2 regions of the Williamsia sp. z71 genome follow, and region 2 is predicted to be linked to the other one. Evidence: predicted binding sites of a transcription regulator. Region 2 holds the regulator's gene; the other holds the start of a gene.
The links. Region 2 encodes HspR, which represses chaperone genes until heat shock. Its sites were predicted from a motif close to ANNTGAGTNNNNNNNACTCANNT; they were not measured.
Positions count from the first base shown of each region.

Region 1: lon (endopeptidase La) is a predicted target of HspR. The motif match lies at 9,300-9,322, and genes of this name have one in related genera.

Region 1 is NZ_JCANWX010000003.1:196,415-211,638, reverse strand. Features, by position in the region: gene AC51GR_RS09170 (AfsR/SARP family transcriptional regulator) at 1-1,216, shown strand, start outside; gene AC51GR_RS09165 (TfoX/Sxy family protein) at 1,244-1,570, opposite strand; gene urtE (urea ABC transporter ATP-binding subunit UrtE) at 1,658-2,350, opposite strand; gene urtD (urea ABC transporter ATP-binding protein UrtD) at 2,350-3,198, opposite strand; gene urtC (urea ABC transporter permease subunit UrtC) at 3,195-4,313, opposite strand; gene urtB (urea ABC transporter permease subunit UrtB) at 4,310-5,197, opposite strand; gene urtA (urea ABC transporter substrate-binding protein) at 5,260-6,537, opposite strand; gene lon (endopeptidase La) at 6,928-9,288, opposite strand; gene AC51GR_RS09130 (LLM class flavin-dependent oxidoreductase) at 9,417-10,280, opposite strand; gene AC51GR_RS09125 (DUF5995 family protein) at 10,390-11,256, shown strand; gene AC51GR_RS09120 (hypothetical protein) at 11,268-11,918, opposite strand; gene AC51GR_RS09115 (hypothetical protein) at 12,051-12,332, shown strand; gene AC51GR_RS09110 (transcriptional regulator) at 12,333-12,668, opposite strand; gene AC51GR_RS09105 (hypothetical protein) at 12,653-13,117, opposite strand; gene msrA (peptide-methionine (S)-S-oxide reductase MsrA) at 13,225-13,734, opposite strand; gene msrB (peptide-methionine (R)-S-oxide reductase MsrB) at 13,735-14,193, opposite strand; gene AC51GR_RS09090 (MFS transporter) at 14,522-15,224, shown strand, end outside.
Region 2 is NZ_JCANWX010000001.1:212,417-227,640, reverse strand. Features, by position in the region: gene AC51GR_RS00930 (hypothetical protein) at 1-368, opposite strand, end outside; gene AC51GR_RS00925 (NAD(P)/FAD-dependent oxidoreductase) at 454-2,175, shown strand; gene AC51GR_RS00920 (amidohydrolase family protein) at 2,177-3,373, opposite strand; gene AC51GR_RS00915 (FAD-binding oxidoreductase) at 3,554-4,708, shown strand; gene AC51GR_RS00910 (DUF7159 family protein) at 4,710-5,912, opposite strand; gene AC51GR_RS00905 (heat shock protein transcriptional repressor HspR) at 6,088-6,450, opposite strand; gene dnaJ (molecular chaperone DnaJ) at 6,516-7,712, opposite strand; gene grpE (nucleotide exchange factor GrpE) at 7,821-8,468, opposite strand; gene dnaK (molecular chaperone DnaK) at 8,465-10,312, opposite strand; gene AC51GR_RS00885 (MFS transporter) at 10,715-12,181, shown strand; gene AC51GR_RS00880 (universal stress protein) at 12,293-13,168, shown strand; gene map (type I methionyl aminopeptidase) at 13,268-14,035, opposite strand; gene AC51GR_RS00870 (acyltransferase family protein) at 14,212-15,224, shown strand, end outside.

The DNA.
Region 1 (15,224 bases), on a different contig from region 2:
GGATCGAGTGCAGCAAGATCTGCTCCGGGGCGACGGACCGCCCGCACCGGTCGGGCAGTCGTGGCCGTGGCCGGCAACCGCGCTCATGCCCAAGGGCGGCCGGTCCAGGGTGCTCAGCTCTGCGGTTCTCCTGCGTGACCTTGCCGTCAGTGGCGCAGACGGTCTGATGACCGCACAATCAGAACGGTCAACGGGTGCAACGGAACTCGCCAACCGCGACGATCCGCGCCTCGCCGCTGACTTTCTCACCCGCCTCGAGATCCCGGGCATCTGGACCATTTCCGACGACCCGGCACGATCCGCCCGGATCGTCGCGGCTTCCCGACGATGCCTCGACATCCTCGACGGTGCCCTGGCCCCGGCGCAACGTGCCCGCCTGCTGGCGCTCATCGGCATCGAATCACGGGGTACGCGTGGTCCGGCCGGCGCCGAGGCCGCGAATCGCGCCGTCGCGATGGCCCGCGAGCTGGGGGACCCCACCGTGCTGTGCGTTGCACTCAACGCCGCGTTTCTGCAGTCGTTCCACACGCTCGATGCCACCGACCGGCGGAACGCGATCGGTGGAGAATTGATCGCGCTCGGAACCGACCACGACCTGCCGACCCATCAGATTCTCGGGCACCTGATCGGTATTCAAACCAGCACCAGTACAGGCGATCTCGGCCAGGCCGACCACCACGCAGCCACCGTCGACCGACTCGGTGACTATCACGAGCGCAGTCTCGCGGGGTTCTTCACCACCTGGTACCGCGCGATCCGCGCGGATATGACCGGTGATCCGCCCGCCGAGATACAGCGGCACTACGACATCGCGCTGTCGCTGCTCCCTTCCTGTGGGATGCCGGGCATCACCCGTGGGCTCGCCCCGCTGATCGGGCTGGTCCGTGCGTTGAGAGCGGGCTCGGCCATCAGCACCTTCGACGACGTCGACTTCGGACCGAATGCGCCGTGGACGACCCCCATCACGGCCTATGCCGCCGGCGATCACCGACGAGCGTTGACAGCGCTGGGGCAGGCACCGGCACCACCGCCCGATCACCTCGCGACCACGAGGTGGGCGCTCCTGTCGATCGCGGCACATCAGCTGGGTGACAACACAATCGCGTCGACCGCGGACGGTCGGATCAGGCACCTGCCCTATCCCATCGGCTCCGAAACCGGAATGTTCACCCTCGGTGATCCGGCGCAACTCCCTGTTGTCGTGCCAACGGGGTGAGCGAGCCCGACCGGATCGCGAACTGGATCAGGTTGCCAGATGCGCCTGCCCGACACCTCGGGCGATCCAGGTCTGTAGTTGCCCCTTCGTCTTGACGCCCTCGGCGTCGACCCGGAGCCAGCCACGGGTCTCGCGGTTCCGCATCACCATCGGCGAGACGTACTTGCCGCGCAGCAACACCGCGCATTCATCAGCAGCGACCCGCACCAGGATCCCACCATCCCTGCTGACCGCGATGGCCATGTGACCGTTGACGAGGAACGCCAGACCACCGAACATGCGCTTCTCCGACACACCGCGCTGCGGCCCGAGCAGTTCCCGGATCCGACCGGCAAGATGTTCGTCGTATGCCATCACCCCAGTGTGCGACGACAACGGCACGCTCGGTGGTGTTTTCGGCACGGTCGACGGTGATTTCGGCCCGCTCGGCGGGGGGTGGGGTCAGATGGTCATCGCCTCACGGACACCGGCCTCGGCCTCCGCGCCGCCGGCACCGCTCGAGGTGATGCGGCCACCTTCGAGGATGTAGTAGCGATCGGCGGCTTCGAGGGCGAAGCCGATCTGCTGTTCCACCAACAGGACTCCCATGTCACCGCGTTGGGTGAGGGCAGTGATGGTGTTCTCGATCTCGGCCACCACCGACGGTTGAATGCCTTCGGTGGGTTCGTCGAGGATGAGCATCTTCGGTTCGGTGATCAGGGCGCGCGCGATGGCCAACTGCTGGCGCTGGCCACCGGAGAGCAGACCGGCCCGGCGGGTCAGCAGTTCGGTCAGTGCCGGGAACAGGTCCAGCGCCTCGGCGACAAGCTCTTTGCCCCGTTTGCGACCGTCGGCGACAACCTGCAGATTCTCCGCAGTGGTCAGGTAACCGAAGCTCTGCTGGCCCTGCGGGACGTAGGCCAGTCCCCGGGCCACCCGCGCGCTCGGGCGCAGTGACGTGATGTCGGCACCGTCGAACTTGATGGTGCCCTTGGTGACCTTCAGCAGGCCCACCGCGGCCCGCAGCAGGGTGGTCTTGCCCGCACCGTTGTGGCCCATCACCGCGGCAACACCATCGGTGGGTACTTCGATACTGGCACCGTGGACGACCTCGGTGCGGCCGTAACCGGTACGGACGTCGATCAATTCGAGCATCAGGCGGTCCCTTCGGATTGTACGGCGGCGGCGACTTCTTCGATCTCGGTGCCGCCCGCTGCGGTACCGAGATAGACCTCCTGCACCTGTGGGTTGGCCTGTACCTCCGCGACCGATCCCTCGGCGATGACCTTGCCCCGGGCGAGCACGGTCACCGACGTGGCGAACGAGCGCATGAATTCCATATCGTGTTCGACCACCACCACCGTGCGCTGCCCACCGATGCGGCGTAACAGTTGTCCGGTTTCCTCGCGCTCCTCGTGGCTCATGCCGGCGACCGGCTCATCGAGAAGCAGGACAGAGGCGTTCTGCACCAGCAACATCCCGATCTCGAGCCACTGCTTCTGGCCGTGTGCCAGGATCCCGGCGGGGGAGTCCTTGAGGTGTTGCAGTCCGATGGTCTCGAGTGCTTCCTCGATCTCGGGCAGGATGCCGGACCGGCGACGCAACAACGTCAGGGGACCGCGTCCGGCGCCGGCGGCGATGTCGAGGTTCTGCAAGACGGTGAGTTCTTCGAAGACGCTGGCGGTCTGGAAGGTTCGGCCCACACCCAGGCGTGCGATGCGGTGCACCTTCTTGCCGACCAGCTCGACACCGGACTTCTGGATCGATCCGGTCGCCGGGACCAGGCCGGTGATGGCGTCGATGACGGTGGTCTTACCGGCACCGTTGGGGCCGATCAGGAATCGCAGATCACCCTGCAGCAGAGTGAGATCCACGTCGCTGACGGCTTTGAAGCCGTCGAAGCTGACCGTCAGTCCGCGGACCTGGAGATAGTCGCTGGACATCCCGGCGTTGCCACCGAGGGTGGGTGCCTTGTCGACGACCGGGGTTTCGTTTGTGCTCATGAGGAAGCTCCCACTGGTGTGACGTCCGCCTTGTCCGGATCGGGATCAGATTCGGGTGGGTCGGGTTCGACCTTCTTGCGGCGCCACTTGGCCAGCGCGCCGAGCCCGGCGAGTCCGGCGGGGAAGAAGCCGACCACGACGATGAACAGCAGGCCCTGGGCGTAGACCCATCCGGAGGGGAAGTTCTCCGAGAGGTTGGTCTGTGCCCAGGCGACGCCGATGGCACCGAGTACCGGACCGAGCAGCGTGGTGCGGCCACCGATGGCGACACCGATCAGGAAGGCGATCGACGGAACGATGCCGACGTCCGCGGGGGAGATGATGCCGACGATCGGAACGAACAGTGCGCCTGCGACACTCGCGAACAGCGCAGCCACGGTGTAGGCCACCAGTTTGATGTTGGCGGGGTCGTAGCCGAGGAAGCGGACGCGTTCTTCCTGATCGCGGACGGCGACCAGCAGTTCGCCGTAACGGCTGTTCATTAGTTGCCGGGTGATCGCGACGATGATCAGCAGGGTTGCTGCGGCGATGAAGAACAGCAGCCGCTTGTTCGCCGGATCATTCAGTGCCAGACCGAAGAAGCTACGGAAACGATTGAGTCCGTTGCTGCCGCCGGTGCTCTGCTGACCGATGAGCAGGATGGCGAACGCAGCCGCGAGGGCCTGGGACAAGATGGCGAAGTATGCGCCCTTGACCCGGCGTTTGAAGATTCCCAGACCCAGGATCAGTGCCACCCCGGCCGGGATGAACAGAATGCCCAGGACGGTGACCACCGGTGAGGCGAACGGCTGCCAGTAGGCGGGCAGTTCGGTCGTGCCGGCGATCTGCATGAAGTCGGGGACGTCGTCGCCGCGGAGTTCTGCGTCCGAGATCTTGAGGTGCATGGCCATGATGTACGCGCCGAGACCGAAGAACACGCCTTGACCCAGGACGAGCATTCCGCCACGGCCCCAGGCCAATCCGATGCCGACGGCCACCATGCCGAAGCAGAGGAACTTGCCGAGCAGATTGAGTCGGAAGTCGCTGAGTACGGCCGGGGCGACGGCGAAGAGGATGATGGCCGCGATCGCGAAGCCGGAGTATGCCTGCCAGCGTGAAGAAAAGAACTGTTTCATACCAGGCTCCTCGTCTTGACGGTGAACAGTCCCTGCGGCCGGATCTGCAGGACGACCACGATGATGACGAAGACGATCACCTTGGCCACCGATGCGGTGGTGTTGTATTCGATGAATGAGTTGAGCAGTCCGAGTGACACGGCTGCGATGACCGCGCCCTTGATCTGCCCGAGGCCGCCGATCACCACCACCAGGAACGCATCGATCAGGTAGGTGGTTCCGGTGTTGGAACTGGTGGAGCCGATGAGGGTCAACGCCACGCCGGCGATGCCCGCCAGGCCGGATCCGATGAAGAATGTGGTGATATCTGTTTTGCGACTTGAGATTCCACTGGTCTCGGCGAGTTCGCGGTGTTGCACCACCGCCCGGATCCGCCGGCCCATGGGCGTGTACTTCATGGTCGCCGCCAGTGCCACCACACAGACGACGGCCAGGATCATGATGAAGATCCGGCTCTTGGGCACCACTGCGCCGAAGATGTCGACACCGCCGCTGAGCCATTCGGGACCGACCACGTTGACCGCGGGTGCACCGAAGATGTCGCGGGCAGCCTGTTGCAGAACCAGGCCCACACCGAACGTGACCAGCAGGGTGTCCAGCGGCCGGTGGTACATGCGCTGGATGAGCGTGACTTCGAGGAGTACACCCATCAGGCCTCCGACGAGGAAGCCGACAAGAAGTGAAACGATCAGGGAGACATTGGTATTGGATACCAGGTGTTCCTGCACCACATAGGCGGTGTACGAACCGGTCATGATGAATGCACCATGAGCCATGTTGATGACGCCCATCTGACCAAAGGTCAGTGAGAGTCCCAACGCTGCCAGTAGCAGGATCGACCCCAGACTGAGTCCGGTAAACGTCTGTCCTATCAGCACATCCACGTGGGCTGTTCCTTCCCGATCACTTCTTGTCGGCTTCCGTCGTCGCTGTCGAACTCCGAGGGCTACTTGCTACCCAGGCCCTCAGCCCACGGGTACCCCTCGAGGTACGGGTCGGGCTCGATGGGTGCCGATGACTCCCAGATCGTGTAGATCAGGCCGTCGGAACGGATTTCACCGATGCGAGCGGTCTTGGTGATGTGGTTGTTCTCGCCGTCGATGGTGACCAGACCCTCGGGTGCTTCGAACGTGACACCGCCGGCAGCTTCCTGAATCGCTGCCACCTCAAAGGAATCCGCCTTCTCGACGGTGTTCTTCCACAGGTAGACCGAGACGTACGCGGCTTCCATCGGATCGGAGGTGGGCTTGTTTGCGCCGTACTTGGCCTTGTATGCGGCCACAAATGCGTTGTTCACCGGGGTGTCGATGGTCTGGTAGTAGTTCCACGCCGTCAACTGACCGTCGATGTTCTGTACACCGATACCGCCGACCTCTTCCTCGGCGATCGAGACAGAGACGACCGGCATGTCCGCGGCGGTCAGGCCAACGTTGTTGTACTCGCGGAAGAACGCCACGTTGGAGTCACCGTTGAGGGTGTTGAAGACGGCGTCGGCGTCAGCGCTGCGAACCTTGTTGACGATGGTCGAGAAGTCGGTGGAGCCCAGGGGTGTGTAGTCCTCGCCCTTGATCTCCATGCCGTTGGCCTCCGCATATGCCTTGATGATGCGGTTGGCGGTCTGCGGGAAGACGTAGTCACTGCCGACGAGGTAGAGGGACTTGACGCCCTTTTCCTTCAGGTAATCCAGCGCGGGGACGATCTGCTGGTTGGTGGTGGCACCGGTGTAGAAGATGTTGGGCGAGGATTCGAGGCCCTCGTACTGCACCGGGTAGTAGAGCAATGCGTTGTTGTCTTCGAACACCGGGAGCATCGCCTTGCGGCTCGATGATGTCCAGCCGCCGAAAACTGTTGCAACACAGTCGCTGCTGATCAGTTTCTCGGCCTTCTCGGCGAAGATTGTCGGCTCTGAGGCGCCGTCTTCCCCGACGAGCTGGATCTGCTTGCCCAGCACACCACCGGAAGCGTTGATCTCATCGACCGCGAGTGCGATCGAATCGCGAACGGTGACTTCGGAAATCGCCATCGTGCCCGACAGTGAGTTGAGCGAGCCGACCTTGATCGTGCTGCCCGAGGTGTCGACGCACGACGTGGCCGACGAGGTGGCCTCGTCACTGGCCGAGCTGCCACAGGCACTCAGTGCCAGGGCAACCGCTGCGAGTGCGGCAGGGGCGACGAGGGCGGACCGGCGGAACCGGGACCTCTGGGGAACATCGGATTGCGGCATATCGGCCTTTCACTTGTGTTGCGTTGCACGAGAAGTTGCACCGAAAAGGGGGAGGTCGGCAAGCAGCGCTCCGACCCAGAACTGCGCGTATGCGGTTCCGTGTACCCGCATAAAAATAGGTAGGTTTTGTTTCATCGACGTGACCTGACGTGACAAACCGATTTCCGATTTACGAAATTTGCGCGTTGACGGTGCTGGGAGCCGCTGTTGTGATGCGAGTCACTACGTGTTTGCAGTTGGAATGCGCTGTGCTGTAGATGCTTTGCGAAAGCAGGTAGGCAGCAATTCTTTTCGGCCAAAGTCTGTAGCTACGCTAAACAATGGGAGATGCCCCGGACACAAAGAAGCCCACCCGCAACCAGGTTGCGGGTGGGCTTCAGATCGGGTGGGTCAGGCTGCGGCGATCGCGCCTTCGGAGACCGGCTCGAGTGCCTGGGCAACTATCTGTGCCACATCGGTCATCGGGAGCACCGTCAGTGCTTCGAGAACTTCGGTCGGCACGTCGTCGAGATCGGGCTCGTTGCGTTGCGGGATGAATACGGTGCTCATTCCCGAGCGGGCCGCAGCGAGAAGCTTCTGCTTCACCCCGCCGATCGGCAGGACCCGGCCGTTGAGTGTGACCTCACCGGTCATCGCGACGTCTGCGCGAACATTGCGGCCCGTTGCCATCGACACCAGCGCAGTCACCATCGTCACACCCGCAGACGGTCCATCCTTGGGAGTGGCACCTGCAGGCACGTGTACATGGATACTCCGTTCCAATGTCGCCGGATCGATACCGAACTCGGCTGCGTGCGAACGGACGTAGCTCAGCGCGATCTGGGCGGACTCCTTCATCACGTCGCCCAGTTGTCCGGTGAGGACGAGACCTTCACCGTCGGTGGATCCGGCCTCGATATAGAGGACGTCACCGCCGAGTCCGGTGACCGCGAGTCCGGTCGCCACTCCGGGCACCGCGGTGCGTTCCTCGGCGTCCGGGGTGAACCGGGGCCGTCCGAGGTACCCGACCAAATCGGGCTCGTCCACCAGGACCTTGTCGGTGTTGCCGACGGCGGTGAGTTCCGTCGTCACTTTGCGCAGCAGCTTGGCGAGGAGGCGCTCGAACTGGCGGACTCCCGGTTCCCGGGTGTAGTCGGCCGCGATCTTGCGGAGCGCGGCGTCGGTGACCTCCACCTCGTCGTCGGTGATGGCGGCGCGGTCCTGTTGCCGGGGCAGCAGGTAGTCACGCGCGATGACGACTTTGTCGTCCTCGGTGTAGCCGTCGATGGTCACCAGCTCCATCCGGTCGAGCAGCGCCGACGGGATCTGTTCGATGACGTTGGCCGTGGCCAGGAACACCACGTCGGACAGGTCGAGGTCCAGGTCGAGGTAGTGGTCACGGAACGTGTGGTTCTGCGCCGGATCGAGCACCTCGAGCAGGGCCGCGCTGGGGTCGCCGCGGTAGTCGGCGCCGACCTTGTCGATTTCATCCAGCAGTACAACGGGATTCATCGATCCCGCCTCACCGATGGCCCGGACGATACGGCCCGGCAGTGCGCCGACGTAGGTACGCCGGTGGCCGCGGATCTCGGCCTCATCGCGGACGCCACCGAGGGCGACACGAACGAACTTGCGGCCCAGCGCCCGTGCGACACTCTCGCCCAGCGACGTCTTGCCGACCCCGGGAGGTCCGGCCAACACCATCACGGCTCCGGAACCGCGCCCGCCGACGACCTGCAAGCCACGTTCGGTCCGGCGGGCCCGTACCGCGAGGTACTCGACGATGCGGTCTTTCACGTCGTCCAGACCGTGGTGATCGGCGTCGAGGATCGCCCGAGCGCCCTTGATGTCGGTGGAATCAGTGGTGGTGATGTTCCAGGGCAGATCGAGGACGGTATCCAACCACGTACGGATCCAACCTGATTCGGGACTCTGGTCGCTGGCTCGTTCGAGTTTCCCGACTTCGCGCAACGCGGCTTCGCGGACGTTGTCGGGCAATTGTGCGGATTCGACACGGGCGCGGTAATCGTCGCTGCCGTCCGGCTCATCCTCGCCGAGTTCCTTGCGGATGGCGGCCAGTTGCTGCCGCAGCAGGAATTCCTTCTGCGTCTTCTCCATGCCGTCGCGGACTTCGCCGGCGATCTTGTCGTTGACCTCCACCTCGGCCAGGTGGTCGCGGGTCCAGGTGATCAGGGTACGCAGGCGGCTCCCCACGTCGGGGGTCTCCAGCAGTTCACGCTTCTGGACGTCGGTCAGATATGACGCGTAGCCCGCGGTGTCGGCGAGTGCCGACGGATCGGTCAGCTTGTTGACCGAATCGATGACCTGCCAGGCCTCGCGGCGCTGCAGCATCGCGAGCACCAGTTGTTTGTATTCGGTGGCCAGTTCACGGACGTCGTCGGTGACGTCGGGTTCGTCAACAGGCTCCACCTCGACCCAGAGCGCAGCGCCGGGGCCGGTGGTACCCGAGCCGATGTGCGCGCGGGATTCGCCCCTCAGCACGGCGCCCGATCGGCCGTCGGCCATCCGGCCGAGCTGCACGATCGAGGCAACGACGCCGTAGGCGGGATAGCGGTCATCCAGTCGTGGGGCGACCAGTAATTTGCCTGCGTAGTGGTGGGGTTCCGGCTTCGCTTTCGTCTCCGGATCGCCGGCTTTCGCAGCGTCGACCGCAGCTCGAGCGGCGTCGTCCAGCTCGACCGGCACAACCATGCCGGGCAGGAGAACGGGCTCGGTCAGGAACAGCACCGGCAAGCGATTGAGTTCGGTCATGCTTCCTCCAAAGTTAAGTTCATTCGGCTCAACTTCGAATTCAGAAGCGTTGTTCCCGCAGGTGTCGATGTTCATCGACAGCAGAATCCGACCTCGGTTCACACACCACACCCCGGGCCGGTTCTTGACTAGGGGTTGTTGAATCCGCGTTCTGTCAACGATTCCAAGACCGAGACGGATCCACGGAAGGGGTCGGTCTCACGTGGCCAATGGGTGATCACATCGGTGAACCCGAGTTCTGCTGCCTGGCCGACCATGTCGTCGAAGACGCCGACGCTCTCCAGCGAGAATTGTGGCGAGGCGTCGAGGTTGAGGTAGCGATCGAAGCCGCCCGGATCCCGATCGCTCTCGACCAGTGTCTCCTCGAGGAGTCCGCAACTAGCGGCTATTCCGGTGAACCACTCATCGAGGGTCTCGACCTTGGCGCCGGTGGTCATCCAGGCGTCACCGTGTTGTGCGGCGAAGCGGATCGAACGGGGACCGTTGCCCGCCAATATGAGTGGGATCTCATCTCGCACCGGTCCGCCCACGAGACGCATGTTCCGGGCCTGGTAGTACTCACCGTCCGCGGTGACGTGGTCTTCGCTGAAAAGCCGTTCGAGCAACAGTGTGAACTCCTGGAACCGGTCGACCTTCTGCTTGGCGGTCAGCGGCGCTGTACCTTCCAGGCCGTCGTCGGGGGTACCGCCGGCACCTAGTCCCAGCAGGATCCGGTCACCGGCGATATCGAGGAGCGTCTCTATTTCGCGGGAGAAAGAGACCGGATGCCGAAAGTTCGGGGTGGCCACGAATGTCCCGAGTTTGATCGGTGTCACCGCGGCGGCCGCCGTCATCGTGGGAATGCAGGAGAACCACTGGGAGTCCGGGAGGCCGCCCCACACCAAATGGTCGAAGAACCACCCGTGGTCGAAGCCCATGCTTTCGACGCGCTCCCATTTGGGCCGCGCTTGATGCCATGGCTGATCCGGAAGTATTGAGATCCCATACCGCATCTCATCAGCCTAAACCGCAGACCGCCGCGGCCTTCGGTGGCGCGCGGCGGCGAGGACGCCCACAGACCCGAAGCGGCGTACCGACCACGGCGCACGTTAGTGTTCCGCCGTGATTCTGAAGAAGACGACCCGAGCAGCCATCGGTACGATCGCGTTGATCCTCGGATCCGCGACATTGACCGCACCCACCGCCACCGCCGCCCCCGTCGGCATCGCCGCACCGGCCTCGTCGGCCTGTGTGCCCGCGTCCACCCCGGAATCGGAGGCCGCCCTCGCGGCACTGACCGACCCGGCCGGTATCGAGACCTTCCCGCAGGCCCGAGATCGGATCTCCGCGGTGCGCGCCGAACTGACCCACTCCGACGACTACCGGGGAACCTTCCCGCTGGCCTTCGATGAGATTCTCGATCTGGTCGGTCCGAGTATCGATTCGGGGACGTACGACGACCCGGTCTGGGCCGCCGATCTCGCAGTGGAAGTGGTCCGGCTGTACCTGGCGGACCTGCACGAATACGTCATCGGCGGGACGCCGTCACCGCACTGGGCCGACGCGTTGGCGTTGACCGGGGATTGTGGCCGGAGCCCCGGACGGGTCGTCACGGGCGCGATCTTCGCGCACCTGGTCATCGATTTCCCCAAGGCGCTGGTCAACATCGGCACCACCGCGGACAACACCAGGGACTTCTACACATTCGGCGGTGCACTCGTGGACGCGACGCCGGGGATCATTGCCGACTTCGAGAAGACCTACGGGGCGGACCTCGAAGGGCTGTTCACGGGCTGGTTCGCCGGGGACATCTTCGGCGATGAACTGGCCACCACGCTGATGTTCCAAGCCGTTCGGACCGTTGCCCTGGTCAACAGCGCCGGCCTGCAGAATCCGGCCACGCGCGATGCGACGGTCGCCGAGATGAACCTGCTGCTCGGCACCGCCAACATCGCCCTCGACGGCCTCGAGGTGACCGGCCTCATCTGATCGTCGAACACCTACTGCTGGGTGTGCCTTTCGCCAGGGGCCTGAGCACCATCGATGGGCGCCGGGTCGCCACCGCGGCGTACCGGGTTGGCCGAGGGAGCTGAACGATCGACGCCGGGCGCCGGCTGGTTGGCCCCGGGTGCGAATTGATTGGCTCCGGGTGCGGCCGGATTCGCCCCGTGCCCCTGCGCCTGCTGGTTGCCCACCGGTGCGGCCGGATGGGTTCCCGGCGCGGCCGGAGCGGCTCCTGGTGCTTGCCGGTTGCCCTCGGCGACAGGCTGGTCGCCGGCGTCCGCATCGCGCTCGTGCCGACCGGCGTGCGGGACATCGGGATCGATCTTGTCGGCGTGCCGGAGCTGGGCGTCGAGCTCCTCACGCGCTGATGCTGCGACATCTTCGTGGGTCGACGCCTCGTGCTTCAAACGCTTGGCCTCGGCGGCCTTGGCCTCCGCGTCCGCCTGGGCGCGGCGTGCCTTTGCTGCCGACTCTTCGGCGATGGCCTCGTTTCGCTGAACCTCGTTCACGCGCTGCGATGCCGCTTGACGGATTTGTCCGGCTTCGACCCGCCGCTGTGCGCGGCGCCTCCGCATCAGGAGGGCGATCAGGGCGATCAGGACAAGTACGACAACAACGGCTATGACGATCCAGACAACGGTGTTCACGATCAGCTCCAGACATGTCGATGGTGCTCACGGACTACCCCGCGCACCGCGGCGGCAAACACCGCGGCGCCCATGCGACGCCCATCACCGCTGGTCAGCGGGTACGTCGGGGGCAACGAATACAGTGCTCCCATGAGCGAAACCGACGGCTACCCCGACGACTGCCCGACGCTGGCCCGGGACGGCCGGGTGATCGGCTTCTGCCCGTCCCCGAGCGGCTCGCACCTGTTGGTGTGGTGGCGGGCGGACAGCGTGGTCATCGGCGGATTCGAAACCTACGAGGCCGGGGTCGTCGCCGCTCTGCGGGCCCTCGCCGGCGACGGTCTCGATCCCGATCCCGATGAGGTCGAGGTCGAGGCCGCGCACCTGGAGAAGGAGTTCACCGCCACCGACTGGATGGGCCTGGGCTTCTAGCTAAGAACCGTCGGTGACCGGGTCACCGGGGGCGGCGCTGTCGACGATCGCCTGCAACGCGGCGATGTGGCCTTTGAACGCCTGCCTGCCCACGGCGGTGAGTCTGACCCGGACCGTCCGTCTGCGGCCGGCGGGTGCACGTTCGGTGATCAGGTACCCGGCCCCTTCGAGGGTCGACAACTGCTTGGACAGCGCCGAATCGGATAAGGCGAGGCGTTCTTTCAGGAATGAGAACTCGGCCCAGTCGGCGGCCGCCAGGGTGGCTACCAGTGACAACCGGGTGCTGGGGTGGATGAGTTCATCGAAACCGTCGGTCGGGCTCACACACGCGCCCATCTGCGCACCGTCTTGAGTATCTCGGGTCCGCCGACCCCGGTGATCACGGCGACGACCAGTGCCGACCACAGCGCGGGCATCCCGACGTCCTGGGCGTCGAGAACCAGTGCGAACGAGATCGTCAGGGCGACCAGTATCAGCAGTATCCCGACCACCATGATCGCGTTCTTGACGCCGGTCACCTCGTGGCTGACCTGGATGCGGGAGGTGCGGCGCCGGCCGCTCAAGAACTGCGAGGCCAGGACGGCATGACCCGCCCCGAACAGGATCGTCCCCGCCGCGGCCAGCCACCACGGGGTGAAGGTGGCAAGAACTCCCAACACCAGCCAGCCGGCCGCCATGCCCCACCAGTATTGGACGGGTAGTCCCACTTCCTCGCTCACCTGGCGCCGCGCGCGGTCGGCGGACTCCAGTTCGCGGCGGGCTTCTTCCGGATCGATATCGGCCATGATGGGAACTCACTTTCCTATTGGGAAAGTAGTATCTACTTTCCTGTTGGGAAAGTCAAAGCCCCCGCACGACCGGAGTCGGGCGAGGGCTTTGGTGAGTCTGCGATCTAGCTGGTGGTCTGTGCTCGACGGGGCAGTTTCCAACCCGGTCGGACGTAGTGACAGGTGTAGCCGTTGGGGATCCGCTGGAGGTAGTCCTGGTGTTCGGGCTCTGCCTCCCAGAAGTCGCCGGCCGGGGTCACCTCGGTGACGACCTTGCCCGGCCACAGTCCCGACGCGTCGACGTCGGCAATCGTGTCCAGCGCCACCTGCTTCTGCTCGTCGTCGGTGTAGAAGATCGCCGACCGGTAGCTGGCCCCGACGTCGTTGCCCTGTCGGTTCTTGGTCGACGGGTCATGGATCTGGAAGAAGAACTCGAGCAGATCGCGGTAGCTGATCTGTTCCGGATCGAACTCGATCTCCAGGGCCTCGGCATGCGTGCCGTGGTTCCGGTACGTCGCGTTCGGGACATCGCCGCCGGTGTATCCGACCCGCGTCGAGAGAACGCCGGGCAGTTTGCGGACCAGGTCCTGCACGCCCCAGAAGCATCCGCCGGCCAGTATCGCCTTTTCGCTCATCTACTTCGCCTCCTCGGTGGTGAACAGCTCGAGATACTCGCCGTAGCCTTCCTTCTCCAGGTCGGCGACCTGGATGAAGCGAAGCGCGGCCGAGTTGATGCAGTAACGCAGACCGCCTTCGGCGATGGGTCCGTCGTTGAAGACGTGGCCGAGGTGGCTGTCGCCATGGGCCGAACGCACCTCGGTGCGGACCATCCCATGGGTGGTGTCACTCTTCTCTACGACGTTTGCCGGCTCGATCGGGGTGGTGAAACTGGGCCAGCCGCAGCCGCTGTCGAACTTCTGGGTCGAGGTGAACAGGGGTTCGCCCGAGACGATGTCGACGTAGAGGCCGGCTTCGTGGTTGTCCCAGAATTCGTTGCGGAAGGCCGGCTCGGTGGCCGATTCCTGCGTGACGGCGAACTGCGCCGGGTTCAGGCGCGCAACGGCGTCGGGATCTTTGCGGTATTCATGCGACACGTGGACTCTCCTTTGTATTTCTCACAGCCGGCTGCCGGCGTCTGACATCGGCAGGATTCGGCGGAGTTCTGTACGTACAACGACGGGTGAGGGCGGGGTGTTCCTTCGCCCCCGGGCGCCGCGTCAGCGTGTTTGCAGACCCAGGACAACCGGGAACACCGAAAAACCGGTGAGCGCCACGATCAGCACCCAGATGGGAAAGGGCCGGGCAGTTCCTCCATCATCACTCATGGGCCTTCGTGCGCGCGGCCGCTCGGGCCGGATGTCGGGGCCGATTCGAATGGGACCATGCTTGAAAGCCGGGACCGAACGTGGGAAAGGGATATCTGTGCGCTCATGGGTGGTCTGGGCGACAGGTGTATTCGCCTATGTGGTGGCCATCCTCGCCCGCACCACCCTCGGTGTGTCCGGGCTCGATGCTGCCGACCGGTTTTCGGCGGCACCCGGTGTGCTCTCGACGTTCGTGGTGTTGCAGCTCACGGTCTACGCGCTCGCGCAGGTGCCCGCCGGCCTGTTGCTGGACCGCTTCGGGTCGCGGGCGATGCTCGCGACCGGTGGGCTGATCCTGGTCACCGGACAGATGACGATGGCGCTGACCGACGACCTGCCGGTCGCCATCGCGGCTCGGGTCCTGGTCGGGATCGGCGACGCGTTCACGTTCATCTCGGTACTGCGGTTGGTCCCGCGGTGGTTCACCCCGCGCCGGGTACCGCTGGTCACCCAGTTCACCGGGATCTGCGGACAGTTCGGGCAGGTGTTGTCCGCGGTGCCATTCCTGATGCTGCTCGATGCCCAGGGCTGGACACGGGCGTACATGTCGGCCGCGGCCCTCGGGGTGCTTTCGGTGGTGTTGACGGTGGCGGTCGTCCGAAACGCCCCGGCCGGAACCGAGACGGCCGTGCCGCGGACCTCGCTGCGCGTGACGTTGGCGGGCGTCAAGACGGTGTGGTCGCGGTCCGGGACCAAACTGGGATTCTTCACCCACATGGGGACCCAGTTCTCGATCACGGTGTTCTCGCTGATGTGGGGCA
Region 2 (15,224 bases):
ACCTGCACCCCGAACCCGTCACGCACCGCGATGGTGGTCGGGCAACAGTCACCTTTTCCGAACAGCTTGTGCCGCAACGCACCCGGCGTCACGGCGGATGCGAGGTCGAAACCGTCGACGCCGGTGATGATGGTCAGCAGCGGATGGATCCGCGCGTTCCACGCCCCTTCCGCCGGCGACCAGCTCTTTACAGATGTCGTAACCAGCGCGCGCAGAAGCCCTCTGGTGGGTGCGCTGACAAATACGGCCTCGGCGTTCTCGGCAGCGAACTTCACCCCGCGAAGATGCCCCGCGAAGATGCCCCGGCCTGATGGATCACCGGTGACCGCATTCCGGCCGACCCGGCCGCGGGTCAGTTCCGAGGACATCGGCGATGACGAGACCCTCGAAGCCACCGGTCTCCAGGAACAGTTACACCCACACCGGGCCGAACACCGCGCTAGATTGGACGAGGTGACCTCGTCAGAGAACGATCCGAATGACCGTCTGACGCCGGCGATCGTGCTGGCGACCACCGAACCGTCGCGCAACACCGTCATCGATGAGATCCGCAGCCGGTACGGACGCGACTACACCGTGAAATACGCCGACAGCGGCGACGCCTGCCTCGATGTCGTGAAAAGTCTTGTGGAACACAATGTCCCAGTGGCGCTGATTCTCGTCGAACTCGATCAACTCGGTTCATGGCAGGGTTCCGATCTGCTTCAGAAGCTCCGGTTCGTCGTCCCGACCGCCAGGAGAGTCGCCCTCATCCCGGCGATCCGGTTCGGAACCTCGTACGACGAACTGAGAGCGGGTGTCGCCGAGGGCCGCTACGACACCTACCTCGGCATCCCCCGCGGCCAGCGCGACGAAGAGTTCCACACCGCAATCGTCGAGTACCTGTCGGACTGGGGCTGGTCGGTCGCCGCGCCCGAGGTCGCCTTCCTGCAGATCGTCGCCGACGGGCCATCCCCGGAACTGGCCGAGATCCGCGACTTCCTCGACCGGATGGGCATGCCCGTACAGATCCACGACCCCGAATCCCCGGCCGGCCGGGAGATCCTCCAATCGGTGACCGGCGACTCCGAGCTGCCGATCCTGCATCACCCCGGAAAACCGCCGCTGTCCCGTCCGACGGTGAGCGACGTCGCCGCCAGCATCTACGGCACCCCCGACAGCATCCCTGAGGGCACCGTCGCCGACCTGCTCGTGATCGGAGCCGGACCGGCGGGCCTGGCCGCGGCCGTCTACGGGGCCTCCGAAGGTCTGTCCACCACGGTCATCGAGACCGGGGCCATCGGCGGGCAGGCCGGAACCAGTTCGATGATCCGCAACTATCTCGGCTTCCCGCGCGGGATCTCGGGAATGCGGCTGGCACAGCGGGCCAGGATCCAGGCCGGCCGGTTCGGGGCGCAGTTCTTCTGCGGTCGCGGTGTCACCGAGGTGGACATCGATGCGCGATACGACCATCACCACGTGATGGTCGATGAGGCACGCATCTGCGCGCGCACGATCGTCATCGCCACCGGTGTCGCGTACCGGCGGTTCGGTGTCCGCGGCTGCGAGGATCTCGTCGGCTCGGGCGTCTACTACGGCGCTGCGACCAGCGCCGCCCGCGAGATGACCGGACGCGACGTCGTGGTGGTCGGCGGCGGCAACTCCGCCGGTCAGGCGGCGATGCACCTGTCCCGGTTCGCCCGGTCGGTGACCATGGCGATCCGCCGCGAATCGCTGACGGAAACGATGTCGGACTATCTGATCAGGGAGATCGAGGCCAGCCCCTGCATCACGGTGCGCGGTCACACCGAAGTGGTCGACGGTGGTGGTGAAGGCCATCTGGAATGGCTGGAGCTGTGCGACAACCGGACCGGCTCCTCGCAGCGCATCACCGCGTCGGGCCTGTTCCTGCTCCTCGGTGCGGCACCGACCTGCGACTGGATCCCGCCGCAGGTCAAGCGCGACGACCACGGCTTTCTTCTGACCGGACGATCCATCCCGAAGGAGTACTGGCGCAACGGCTTGCCACCGGCATTCCTGGAGACCACGGTGCCGGGGATCTTTGCCGTCGGCGACGTCCGGAGCGGATCGATGAAGCGCGTGGCGGCGGCGAGCGGCGAAGGTGCCTCCGCGGTGCCGCTGGTCCACGACCGGCTACAGCAACTCCGCCTGGAGAACCTGCCACCGGCGCATTAGATCAGCCCAACCTGTACACGCGCCGGGCGTTCTCGCGGAATACCTTGCGGAGCAGATTGCCGCCGTAGGGTTCCAGGGTTTCGAGCTGGCTGCCGACGATCATCTGCAGCGTCGCGTTCGGTTTGTCCCCCGGGTAGTTGGACCCGAACATCAACCGTTCCGGGCCGAATGCCGCCACCGCATGTTCGATCAGCGGCCCGGTCATGTTGGTCAGCGTCTGCTGGGTGCCGATGTTCCCGGAACGCTGATGTCCGTATCCCAGCAGGGGGAATGCGATACCCGACAGTTTCGCGACCACGTTGCGGCAACTCGCCAGTGCCGAGATGTCCTCGCGCCACGCCCGCAACAGTTCATGCCGCTGCGCCGCGGTGCTGCCCGTCGTCTGCCCCATCGGCCCGAACAATCCGACCGGCGTCCCGAGATGGTTGAGCACGATGGTGGTGTCCGGATACTCCCGCGCCAGGGCCCGGACATCGCGGAGCTGGTGTGAATACACCCAGGCCTCGAAAACCAACTTGTTTTCCGCGATCGCGGCGAACCCGGCCAGGAAGTCCGGGTCCACCAGGACCCCCTCGCCTTCCACCCAGCTGCGCACCTTGGGATCGGGGTGCCAAGCCGATACACAGCGGATACCGCGAACCTTGTCGCTGATGTCGAGGTGCCGCTCGATCAGCTGCCCGAACGTCGGCTGGCGCGGATCACCGCGGGCGACGATCGCCGCGAGTTCGGGGGCACCGTCCTGCCCGAAGGGAAGGTTTGCCACCCAACGTGTCTCATCGGTGGAGCCGAACGGTTCCTCGAGGACCCAGTCGGTCTGCATGTAGACCACAGACTCGACGGGGACGCCGGCTGTCGGCTCCGCACCGCGAAAGTCGGAGTGATAGTGCTTCGGCAGGTACGGCCGGGCCACGATCCGTGGGTCGAGGACGAGTTCACGATCGCCCTGCGCCACCGCGTACCGGAAGATGGCCTTACCGAGAATCGGCGCCGCCCGATAGAGTCGAGCGCGTCGGGTCGACTCCCAGGGAGAATGCAGCGGATCCCAGTGGTGGACGTGTGTGTCGATGATGCCGGGAACGACCCGGCGCAAGAGACCGAAATCGCCGGCCGGGGTCGCGCGTGGCTGTGTCCCGGACCATTCGGAAGGACCGGCGAGCGCACTGTCGCGCACATTATCATTGGCGCGCTCCTTTGCCATATGAAGACTGTACCCAGCAAGCCGCCATCGCTTGATCGTAAGTGGCGGCAAAACACAATAAACTGTGGCACGGGTGCGGGGACCAACCTGATCCACTCGATGAACTTCGCGGTGCGCGGCCATCGAAATGGCCTCTCACCTGATATTTGTTGGCAATCAACGGAGAGGCCGGGACTGAGCGTGGGTACCCATACGCGGCACGTGCTGTTGCAGGTGCGCGATGTGCTGGCCCGGGATCCGGAACGATTCACCGCCAACTTCTACAACCGATTATTCGCAACAAATCCAGCGCTCCGGGAACTCTTCCCGGCGAATATGGCACGCCAACGAGAAACCCTGTTCCGGGTCATCGATTATGTCTTTGAAGCTGTCCCGGACCGCGAAAATCATGCGCTGCTGCTGGAGTTTCTCGGCCAGCTCGGTCGCGACCACCGGAAATACGGTGTCACGGAGGAGAATTACAACGAGTTCTTCGTCGCGCTCATGCGTGAGATCGCGTCCGTCATGGGTTCCGAGTGGGACGAGGAAGCCGCGGGCGTCGTCTCCCAGGCGCTGATGCTGACCACCGGGGTGATGCGCGGCGCCGCGCATTCCGCACAGGGCCCGGCGACCTGGCCGGCCACCGTCGCCGAAAAATATCGGCTGTCAAGAGATCTCGCAGTCGTCCGGCTGCGCACCGACGAACCGCTGCGATTTGCCGCCGGCCAATACCTCGAGGTGCAGATCCCCCAGTGGCCACGGATCTGGCGCCACCTGTCCCCGTCGATCCCGCCGAATCCCGACGGAGAGCTGGAATTCCACGTCCGGGCGATCCCGGGCGGAACGGTCAGCAGCTCCATCGTCACCGAGACCCGGGTCGGTGACGTCTGGAATCTGGCGCAGGCCCACGGCGCACTTCACGTCGACCCCACCGGCAACGACGTACTGATGGTCGCGGGAGGAACCGGGCTGGCACCGCTGCGCGCGATCATCATCGAACTGACCCGCCTGGTGCGGCCACCGGCGGTGCACCTGTTCTTCGGTGCGCGATACCCCGCCGACCTCTATGACCTGTCGAGACTGTGGCAGATCGCCGCCATGAACCCCTGGCTCACGGTCACCACGGTGGTCGAGGACACCGAGGACCCCTGGTGGAGCAACTCGGGCGAGCAGTCCGGGCGGATCACCTTCGAACGTATCCGGGGACAGCTGTCGGACGCGGTTCTGGAGTACGGCAAGGACTGGACCTCGCATCAAGTACTGATGGCCGGATCACCCGAGATGCTGGTCAACACCCGTCGACGATTCCTGATCGCCGGCATCCCGGCCAGCCACATCCAGAACGACCCGTACTGAGTCACGCCGCGGGTGGCGGTGCCACGCCCGCTGCGCCCGAAGTAGTGGTCGGAGTCACGGTTGTCGCCGTCGCCGAACCGGTCGTGGTCGTTGTGGTCTCAGGCGGTGGCGTCGTCGTGGTCGTCGTCTCGGGCGGTGGCGACGGGACCTGGGTGATCGTCGTGGGTGGTGGGACCACGGTGACGGTCTCCGGTTCCTCGACCACCGGCGGAGCCTCGGTTGTCGTGGTCTCGGGCGGGGGCGGGGGTGGTGCGGACGTCGTCGTCCGCGGAGTGGACTTCGTCGTGGTTGTCGTCGTGGTCGAAGAACTGAACTCCGATGTGGTCGGCTGTTCGTCGACCGCGGTCTTCGGCTCACTGGTGTTGCTGGTCATGATCACGGCGGTGATCACACCGATCGCCACGAACAGTGCGGCCGCAGCCGCGGCCGACAACAGGACCCAACGATTGTTGTTGCTCACGCCGATCGCGGCAGCGGCGACCATCGCGGCGCCATAGGCCGTCGCGTACTGGCCGTCATCGGCGATCTGCACCGGCAGCTGCAGGGCGTATTCCAGGGATGGCGCGACACCTGGGATCACTGCCCCGGGGCCGAGTACCGCGATGCCCTGAAATGCACCGGTCGCGTTGGGGATGACCCCGACCGCATCGCCGACGAGCTGGGCTCCGTCCCGTTCGGTGACCGGCGGGCGCAACCCCACACCGGAGATCTCACTGGCACCGACCACCGTGCGGGTGCTGGTGTCGACAAGGGCAACGGATTGTCCGGGGAACAGTGCACCGGAGCGGTCCAGGTCGGCGACGAGCACCAGACCCCGGGCGCCGAAGATCGCAGCCACGATCTCGGCATAGGCCACCGGAGATCCGACCACAGTCGTCCGGGAGAACCAGTCCGGCGTCGACGATGCACCATCCGGTGTCGCGGGATCGGGCCTGTGATGCGGCAGCAGATGCGCGGGAAGGCGCCCGGAATCGATGATGTCGCCGATGGCAACGACGGTGGCGCTGTCTGCGCAGGCAATCGTGATCGCCCCCGGCAGGACCGGGGCTGACTGCACAAGCTGGTAGATCGCATCGAACACGTAGTCGGGGGACGAGTTCGACAACTCGACGAAGTTACGGGCCAGCACCTCACCGGTGCCGGAGTCGGCTACGACCGATGCGATCTCCAGGTCTGTGACAGATATCCCGAGTACCTGGCTCATGCTGATGTATCGCCCTATCGACTGTTCTTGTTACCTGCGGACCCTGTTACGTGCGGATCCTGTTACGTGCGGATCCTGTTACGTGCGGATCCTGTTACGTGCGGATCCTGTTACGTGCGGATCCTGTCACCTGCAGACACAAAGCGCGGCAGAACTCGGCCACCGCCCCGGACTGTCAACGATTGCCGCGGTCGCGGCGTGGTTTCCAGACCACGAGAGCGTTGGTGCGCGGGATCGGGACCAAGTCGCCCCGGCGCGGCGAACGTTGTTGCGCAAGTTCGGCTTCGAGTTCGCGAACGCGGCTCTGGAGCGCATCGACCTGGTTGGTCAGCTCGATGACCCGCTTGATGCCGGCGAGGTTCACGCCGTCGTCCTGCGACAGTCGCTGCACCTCGCGCAAGAGTTCGACGTCGCGGCTGGAGTAGCGGCGACCGCCGCCGGCCGCCCGCTGCGGGGTGACCAGTCCGAGACGGTCATAGGTCCGCAGCGTCTGGGCGTGCATCCCGGCGAGCTCGGCCGCCACCGAGATCACGAACATCCGTGCAGACTCGGTGGCTTCCCGATCTCGGGTCTCCCGGTCTCGATCATTCGGTGGCGGGTCGGTCATGATCTACCCCAGTTTGCACGCGGGTCGAACCCGCTGGCTTTCTCTGCGGCGGCGTACTTGTTCAACGCCTCGATCGCGGCGTCGTCCAACTTCGGTGGGACGGCGACCTTGACGGTGACCAACAGGTCTCCGGCACCGCCGGCCCGCTTGGCCACACCGCGGCCGCGCACCCGAAGGGTCCGTCCGTCCACCGTGTTCGGCGGGATCTTCAGCCCGACACTGCCCTCGAGCGTCGGCACCGACACCGTGGTGCCCAGTACCAGCTCCGCGAAGCTGACCGGCAACGTCACCTTGATGTCGTCGCCGCTGCGGGTGAAGGTGCGGTCGGGTGAAACCTTGACGGTGACGTAGAGGTCACCGGACGGGGCGCCGCGCAGACCGGCCTCACCCTGGCCCGCCAATCGAATGCGCCCACCGTTCGACACGCCCGGCGGGATACGCACGGTGATCGGACGGGTCCGGACCGTTGCGCCGTTGCCGTCGCAGTCGGGGCACGGATCGTCGATCCGCGAACCGGTGCCACGGCAGTCGGTGCAGGGCTCGCTGAACCCGAATGCGCCCTGGTTGCGGCTGACCACACCGGCGCCGTTACAGGTCGGGCAGACCCGTGGGCTCGTGCCCGGCTTGGCACCACTGCCATGACAGCTGGTGCATGGCGCAGAACTGGTGATCGTCAGGGTCGTGGAGGTACCCAGAGCAGCTTCTTTGAAGCTGAGGGTGGTCTCGGTTTCCAGGTCGTTGCCGCGACGGCTCCGCGTCTGCGTACCTCGCGAGCCACCACCACTGCGGTTGAACAGGCCGCCGAAGAGGTCGCCGAGGTTCGTCTCGGTCCCCGCTGCGGCCGGGCCGTCCCCGAAAAGATCGTTGATGTTGAATTCCTGGCCGCCGGACGGACCTCCGAAGCCACCGGGGAATCCGCCCCCACCACCTCGCGCGCCGCGTCCGCGCGCTCCGGCGAACATGCGCCGGGTGTCGTCGTACTCTTTGCGCTTTGCCGGATCGGACAAGACGCTGTGCGCTTCGGAGACGAGCTTGAATCGCTCCTCTGCCGCGGCGTCGTTCGGATTGGCGTCGGGATGCAATTCCCGGGCCAGCTTCCGATAGGCCTTTTTGATCTCGTCGGCGGACGCACCGGGCGCGACGCCCAGCGCTTTGTAGAAGTCCTGTTCCAGCCACTCACGTTGTGGGGCCACCAGGCGTCACCTCCTTTTGTAGATCTTCGCTGTTTTTGGTTCTTTTTGTATTCATTGTGTGCCGAAGATGCCGGCCCAGGCACTGCAAGTGCCTGGGCCGGTCAGCTCCTAGTCCTGTGGCGGCGTCGTGTCCGCGGGCTTCGGCCCGTCGACCACGACCACCATCGCCGTGCGCAGGACGCGATCACCAAGGCGGAAGCCCTGCCGATACACGGTCCCGATCACCGGACGAGCACCGTCGCCCTCATTCTGCACGGCCTCGTGCAACGCCGGGTCGAACTCGTCGCCCTCGGCGCCGAAGGCCGCCAGGCCCGCGGCACTGAGGGTTTCGGTGATCTTGTCGGAGACCGCGCGTAGCGGCCCGGCCTCGAGGTCACCGTGAGCCCGCGCCCGGTCCAGGTCGTCCAGCACCGGCAGCAGCGACTTGATCAAGTCACCCTTGCCGTACTGCTGGGCCGAGACCTTCTCGCGTTCAGCGCGCTTGCGGTAGTTGGCGTACTCCGCATGAACCCGCTGCAAGTCGGCCAGCAATTCAGCCTCCTTGTCCGAGCCCGCTGCGTCGGCAGCGACCTCATCGATTGCGGCATCCACTGTGTCCATCGATTCTGTGTCCATCGATTCTGTGTCCACCGAATCCGGTTGCGCCCCTTCTGTCTCCGGAGCGTCCGTGGTCTCCTCGGGACGCACCTCACCCGTGTCGGGATCGATCCGTCGCTTGTCGGTCACGGTCACCGGTTCGGATTCGGGACGGGTCACTTCTGCTCTCCGGCGTTTTCAGAGCCGTCGACACCCTCGTCGACAACCTCTGCGTCGACGACGTCATCGGCGCCACCGGGTGTCGGTGCACCCTCTTCGGCAGCGGCGTTGGCGTAGATGGCCTGGCCGAGCTCCTGCGAGTCGGTGGTCAGCTTCTCGACAGCCGACTTGATGGCACCGAGATCACTGCCCTTGAGCGCTTCGCGCACACCTTCGATCGAGCCCTCGACCTTGGTCTTGAGATCGGCGGGAACCTTGTCGTCGGAGTCCTTGAGGAACTTCTCGGTCTGGTTCACCAGCGATTCGGCCTGGTTGCGGGTCTCGGCCTCTTCACGACGCGCACGATCCTCGTCTGCGTGAGCTTCGGCATCCTTGATCATCCGGTCGATCTCGTCCTTGCTCAGGCCCGAGCCGTCCTGGATGCGGATGGTGTTCTCTTTGCCGGTGCCCTTGTCCTTCGCGGTGACGTGCACGATGCCGTTGGCGTCGATGTCGAAGGTCACCTCGATCTGCGGGACACCCTGCGGGGCAGGAGCGATACCGGCGAGTTCGAACGATCCGAGCAGCTTGTTGTGCGCAGCGATCTCGCGCTCACCCTGATAGACCTGGATCTGCACCGAAGGCTGGTTGTCTTCGGCCGTCGTGTAGGTCTCCGACCGCTTGGTCGGGATGGTGGTGTTGCGCTCGATGAGCTTGTGCATGACGCCACCCTTGGTCTCGATGCCCAGGCTCAGCGGGGTCACGTCGAGCAGCAGCACGTCCTTGACCTCACCGCGCAGCACACCGGCCTGCAGTGCGGCACCGACGGCCACGACCTCATCGGGGTTGACGCCCTTGTTGGGCTCGCGTCCACCGGTGAGTTCCTTGACCAGGTCGGTCACGGCCGGCATCCGGGTCGAACCACCGACGAGCACCACGTGATCGATGTCGGAAACCGAGACACCGGCGTCCTTGATCACGGCCTGGAACGGCGCACGGGTGCGCTCGAGCAGATCGCCGGTGATCTTCTGGAACTCGCTACGGGTGAGCTGTTCGTCGAGGAAGAGCGGGTTCTTGTCCGCGTCGACGGTGATGTACGGCAGGTTGATCGAGGTGCTCTGTCCCGAGGACAGTTCGATCTTCGCCTTCTCGGCAGCCTCACGCAGACGCTGCAGGGCCATCTTGTCCTTGGTCAGGTCGATGCCGCTGCTCGCCTTGAACTTGTCGACCAGCCAGTCGACGACACGCTGATCCCAGTCGTCGCCACCGAGGTGGTTGTCGCCGGAGGTCGCACGGACCTCGACGACGCCGTCGCCGATCTCCAGGAGGGACACGTCGAACGTGCCGCCACCGAGGTCGAACACGAGGATGGTCTGCTCTTTTTCGCCCTTGTCGAGGCCGTAGGCCAGCGCCGCCGCGGTGGGCTCGTTGACGATGCGCAGGACGTTCAGGCCGGCGATCTGGCCGGCTTCCTTCGTCGCCTGACGCTGGGCGTCGTTGAAGTATGCGGGCACGGTGATCACGGCGTCGACGACCTCGTCGCCGAGGTATGCCTCTGCGTCACGCTTGAGCTTCATCAGCGTGCGGGCGCTGATCTCCTGCGGGGTGTACTTCTTGTCATCGATCGCGGTGGTCCAGTCTTCGCCCATGTGGCGCTTGACGGAACGAATGGTGCGGTCGACGTTGGTCACAGCCTGGTTCTTGGCCGGCTGTCCGACCAGGACCTCGCCGTTACGGGCAAACGCGACCACCGACGGGGTGGTGCGGGCGCCTTCGGCGTTTGCGACGACGGTGGCTTCTCCACCTTCGAGCACTGACACCACCGAGTTGGTGGTGCCCAGGTCGATTCCTACAGCACGAGCCATTGTTGCCTCCTATAAGCAGTGCGTCCGCAGCAGCGCGGAGCACGGATGTTCACGTTTGTGGTTGTAACTGAAACCTCAGCGCGATCGACTCAACTTCTACCGAAGTCTAAACATCGCAGTCAAGTCGGATTGAGTCGGGGTCGCTCAGGTCTCACGAGTCTTGTAACGGTGAATCTTGCGAATGTGTTCCCGGTCCCGCGAAAAAGTTGAGTGACGTCGGCTCAAGTACGGCTCAGGTCGGTCGGGATATCCAGTGGCCCCAATCACCCGAATCCGATTCAGGTGAGGTCCGTCACGAATAGCGCGGCGGTGTTTGCAGATGACACATGGTTGCCCTACGCTAACTAAATCGTGTGACTTAAATATGCACAGAACTATTTGCAAGTCGATGGAGAGCCCTTGATGTCCACACCCACCAATTCGCCGCCCCTGGCGAAGACGCCGCCAACCGGGCCGATCGTGGCAGTGCTGGCATTCGCCGGCATCGTGGCCTCACTGATGCAGACACTGGTCATCCCGATCATCCCGCATCTGCCCGAGTACCTGGACGCGCCGGCATCCGACACCGCCTGGGCCGTGACCGCCACCCTGCTGGCCGCGGCCGTCGCAGTGCCGACGATGGGCCGCCTCGGTGACATGTTCGGCAAGCGTCGCATGATGCTGATCAGCATCGGACTGCTCGTCGCGGGTTCGGTCGTCGCCGCACTGTCCTCGAGCGTCATCCCGATGATCGTCGGTCGAGGCCTACAGGGTCTGGCCGCCGGCCTGATCCCGCTCGGTATCAGCGTGATGCGCGACATCCTGCCGCCTGCGAAGCTTGCCGGTGCAGTCGCCATGATGGGTGCTTCGCTGGGCGTCGGTGGCGCATTGGGTCTTCCGATCGCGGCGATCATCGCCGAGTACGCCGACTGGCACATGCTCTTCTGGGTTTCCGCTGCTCTCGGCCTGGTCGCAGCCGTACTGGTCATCCGCGTGGTGCCGGAATCCCCGGTGCGAACGGGCGGCAAGTTCGACTTCGCCGGTGCGATAACCCTCGCCATTGCGCTCGTTGCGCTGCTGCTGCCCATCTCGAAGGGTTCCGACTGGGGCTGGACCAACAGCAAGACGCTTGTCCTGCTGATTGTTTCGCTCATCGCGTTCCTCGTCTGGGGCTGGTGGGAGCTCCGCACCGCCAAGCCGCTCGTCGACCTTCGGGTGTCCGCCCGCCGGCAGGTTCTGCTCACCAACGCCGCGTCGATCGTCTTCGGGTTCGCCATGTTCGCCCAGACGATGGTGTTCCCCCAGATCGTTCAGTTGCCTGAGGCCACCGGCTTCGGACTCGGCGGATCCATGCTCGTCTCGGGTCTGGTGATGGCACCATCCGGCATCATCATGATGCTGATCTCACCGATCGGATCGAAGATCACCAACGCGGTCGGCCCCAAGATCACGCTGATGATCGGTGCCGTGATCGTGGCACTCGGGTACGGCATGGGCGTCGTTGCCATGCACTCGATCTGGCAGCTCGTCGTGATCGCACTGATCATCGGCGCCGGAACGGGTATGGCCTACGGTGCGATGCCGGCTCTCATCATGGCAGCGGTTCCGCCCACCGAGACCGGTGCGGCGAACAGCTTCAACACCCTGATGCGTTCACTCGGAACCTCGTTCGCGAGCGCCATCGCCGGCGTCATCATCGCCAACATGACGATGTCGCTCGGCTCCGCCACCCTGCCCTCCGAGGACGGGTTCCGGATTGTCATGGCACTGGCGGCCGGCTCGGCGATCATCGCATTGGTCATCACCGCGTTCCTGCCCAAGTTCCGGGCACCGGCCACCGCGGACTCGGCTGCCGGCGACCACGAGGCTGCGCAGACATCGTCCAAGTGAGCATGACCAGGTGACACCCCGACCCGAAGGCGCTGCATCCGCGGCGCCTTCGGGCTTTGGCCGGGTCGTCGAGAACATCATCAAGAGAACAAGCAAGAGGAGTAACCCGAAATGCCGAAACCTGTGATCGTCGGAGTCGACGGTTCCGAGAGCTCAGACCATGCCGTGGTGTGGGCCGCGAACACCGCCCAGCTGATGGGCACCGACCTCGTTGTGGTCGGCGTCTACGAACCGCAGCTCGGTGGCCTGGCGGCGTCGTCGATGGCCTACACCGGAGACCTGGTCGCCATTCTCAAGAAGGCTGCCGAAGACACGGTCGCAGCTTCCGAGCAACTGGCCCGGACCACCGCCCCGTCGGTGAACGTCTCCGGACGGGTCGTCGCCGGCACACCTGCCTCGTCTCTGACCCGCGAATCCGCGGACGCCGCAATGGTTGTCGTCGGCAGCCGCGGCCTCGGCGCCGTCCGTGGACTGATCGCCGGATCTGTCAGCACGGGCGTGGCCGCGCACGCCACCAGCCCGGTGGCCGTCATCGCGCATGCCCCGGGCACCGGTCCGGTGGTGGTCGGCATCGACGGCTCCGCGATCGCCGATCGTGCACTCACAGCAGCGTTCGAGCAGGCCGCACTGCGCGGAACCGGCCTCACCGTCGTCCACACATGGACGGACCTGGCCACCAACACCTTCGGTGGAGTCGGGATCACCGACGAAATGATCGAAGAGGTCCGGGACGAGGCCAAAAAGCTTGTCGCCGAACGAATCGCGGCCCACTCAGCCGACTTCCCCGACGTCCGGGTCTCGACCGTCGTCGCTGCGGACGGACCCGCACACCAGCTGCTGACCGCCGCCGCTGAAGGAGCCCAGCTCCTGGTCCTGGGCAGTCGTGGACGCGGCGGTTTCACCGGCCTGCTGCTGGGCTCGGTGAGCCAGACGGTGCTGCACCATGCTCCGAGCCCGGTCCTGATCATCAACTCCCACACCAGCTGATCTTTCGCCGGCTGCACTCGGCCCCGCCTGCTCTACGGAGTGCGCGGGGCCGAGTTCTGCAAAGGGCACGCCCGGATCACCAGGTCACCGCGCGATCGATCACAGGACGGTGAGGATTCGTGGTCCCTCCGCAGTGATCGCGACCGTGTGTTCGAAATGTGCGGCGCGAGCACCGGATGCGCTTGTGAGCTCCCACCCGTCGGGGGCATGGACGTATCGGTCGTCGCCACCCCGGATCAGCATCGGTTCGATCGCGATCACCAGGCCGGCGGAGAGTTTGATTCCGCGGCCCGCGCGGCCCTCATTCGGGACCTGCGGGTCCTCGTGCATCGCCCGCCCGATCCCGTGACCGCCGTGGTTTTCCAGCATCCCGTACCCGGCCGCACGAGCCGGTCCTTCGATCGCATGCCCGATGTCGCCCATCCGGCCACCGGGTTGCGCAGCTTCGATACCACGCAACAGCGCGGCCTGGGTCGCCGCGATCAGATCAACATCGGCCTGATCGGCTTCACCCACAACGAAACTGACCGCGGCGTCGCCGCACCAACCATCGAGGAACGCCCCGCAGTCGACGCTCACGAGGTCACCATCACGCAACCGTCGCCCGTCGGGGATACCGTGAACGACCGCGTTGTTCACGCTCGCACAGATGACTCCGGGGAAGGGCGTCGGCGCCCACTTCGGGTGATAGCCGAGAAACGCCGACTTCGCTCCGGCCCCGCTGATGATGGCGGCCGCCACGTCATCGAGTTCTTTGAGGGTCACACCGACTGCGGCGTGCGCCTCCACCGCGGACAACGCCCGCGCCACCACCCGGCCGGCCTCCCGCATCATCTCGATCTCGCCGGATGACTTGAGTTGCACCATCGCCACTCCCCCTTTCGTCGCCCGCCATGATCCTCCACAGGGGAGCCGGGGTCTTACTCGCCCATCGGCCGTGAGGCCCTCAGATTCAGTGCTGTTGTGGAAAATCGGGAGATCTGGCTCATAAAACCGGGTTGTCGGCACCAGGATATGGCGTCCCATCTGGAAGAATCTGCCGCGTGAGTGCGACCGTGACCGACCTGTCCGTCGCATCGCGCTCCCCTGGCCCGGCCTCCGGTACCGAATACCGGGTCGACCTCGACGGCCTGCGCGGTATCGCGATCACCCTGGTGGCGGTCTTCCACATCTGGTTCGGCCGGGTCTCCGGCGGAGTGGATGTCTTCCTGACCCTGTCGGGCTACTTCTTTGTCGCCTCGCTCCTCAAACACGTCCTCGCGACGTCTCCGGCAGGCGTCGGCTGGACGCAGGCGGTGAACCCGGGACCTCGCCTGTGGCGCCTGGCGCGCCGACTGCTGCCCGCTCTGCTGACGGTGCTCCTGTTCATCGTGGTGATGTGCCTGCTGCTCATGCCCAGAACCCGGTGGGCCCCGTTGAGCAGCGAAGTGATCGCCTCGGCGTTCTACTACCAGAACTGGCATCTGGCGCTCGCCGCACAGGACTACACCGCCGCAGACTCGGCGAACAGCCCGATGCAGCACCTGTGGTCGATGTCGGTGCAGGGGCAGTTCTTCGTGCTGACCCTGCTCTCGGCGCTGGCGCTCGGCGGGATCCTGAAATTGCTGGCGAAGCGATTCGCCACGTTCGGCAAACCCGTGGTGATCAGATCGATCATCGGGACGGCGCTGCTGGGAGTCGCACTGGTGTCGTTTGCGTGGGCGCACCATCGCCACGGCATCAACCAACCATTCAATTACTACGACACCATCGCGCGTACCTGGGAACCCATCGCCGGCGGCTTGCTCGCGGTGGCGATGCCCCGGGTCCGGATGCCCCAATGGCTGCGCAACGCCATCGGGCTCGTCGCCCTGGGACTGATCATCACGTGCGGCTGGTGGATCGTCGGAGTTCAGCAGTACCCGTCGACGATGGCCCTGGTGCCCGTCGGTGCCACGCTGCTGCTGATCTGGAGCGGGTCACGGCAAACCGCGCCCACGGACATCACCGAACCCGCCACGGTCAGCTCCTGGCTGGCCCATCCCTCGATCGTCTGGCTCGGTTCCATCGCCTACGC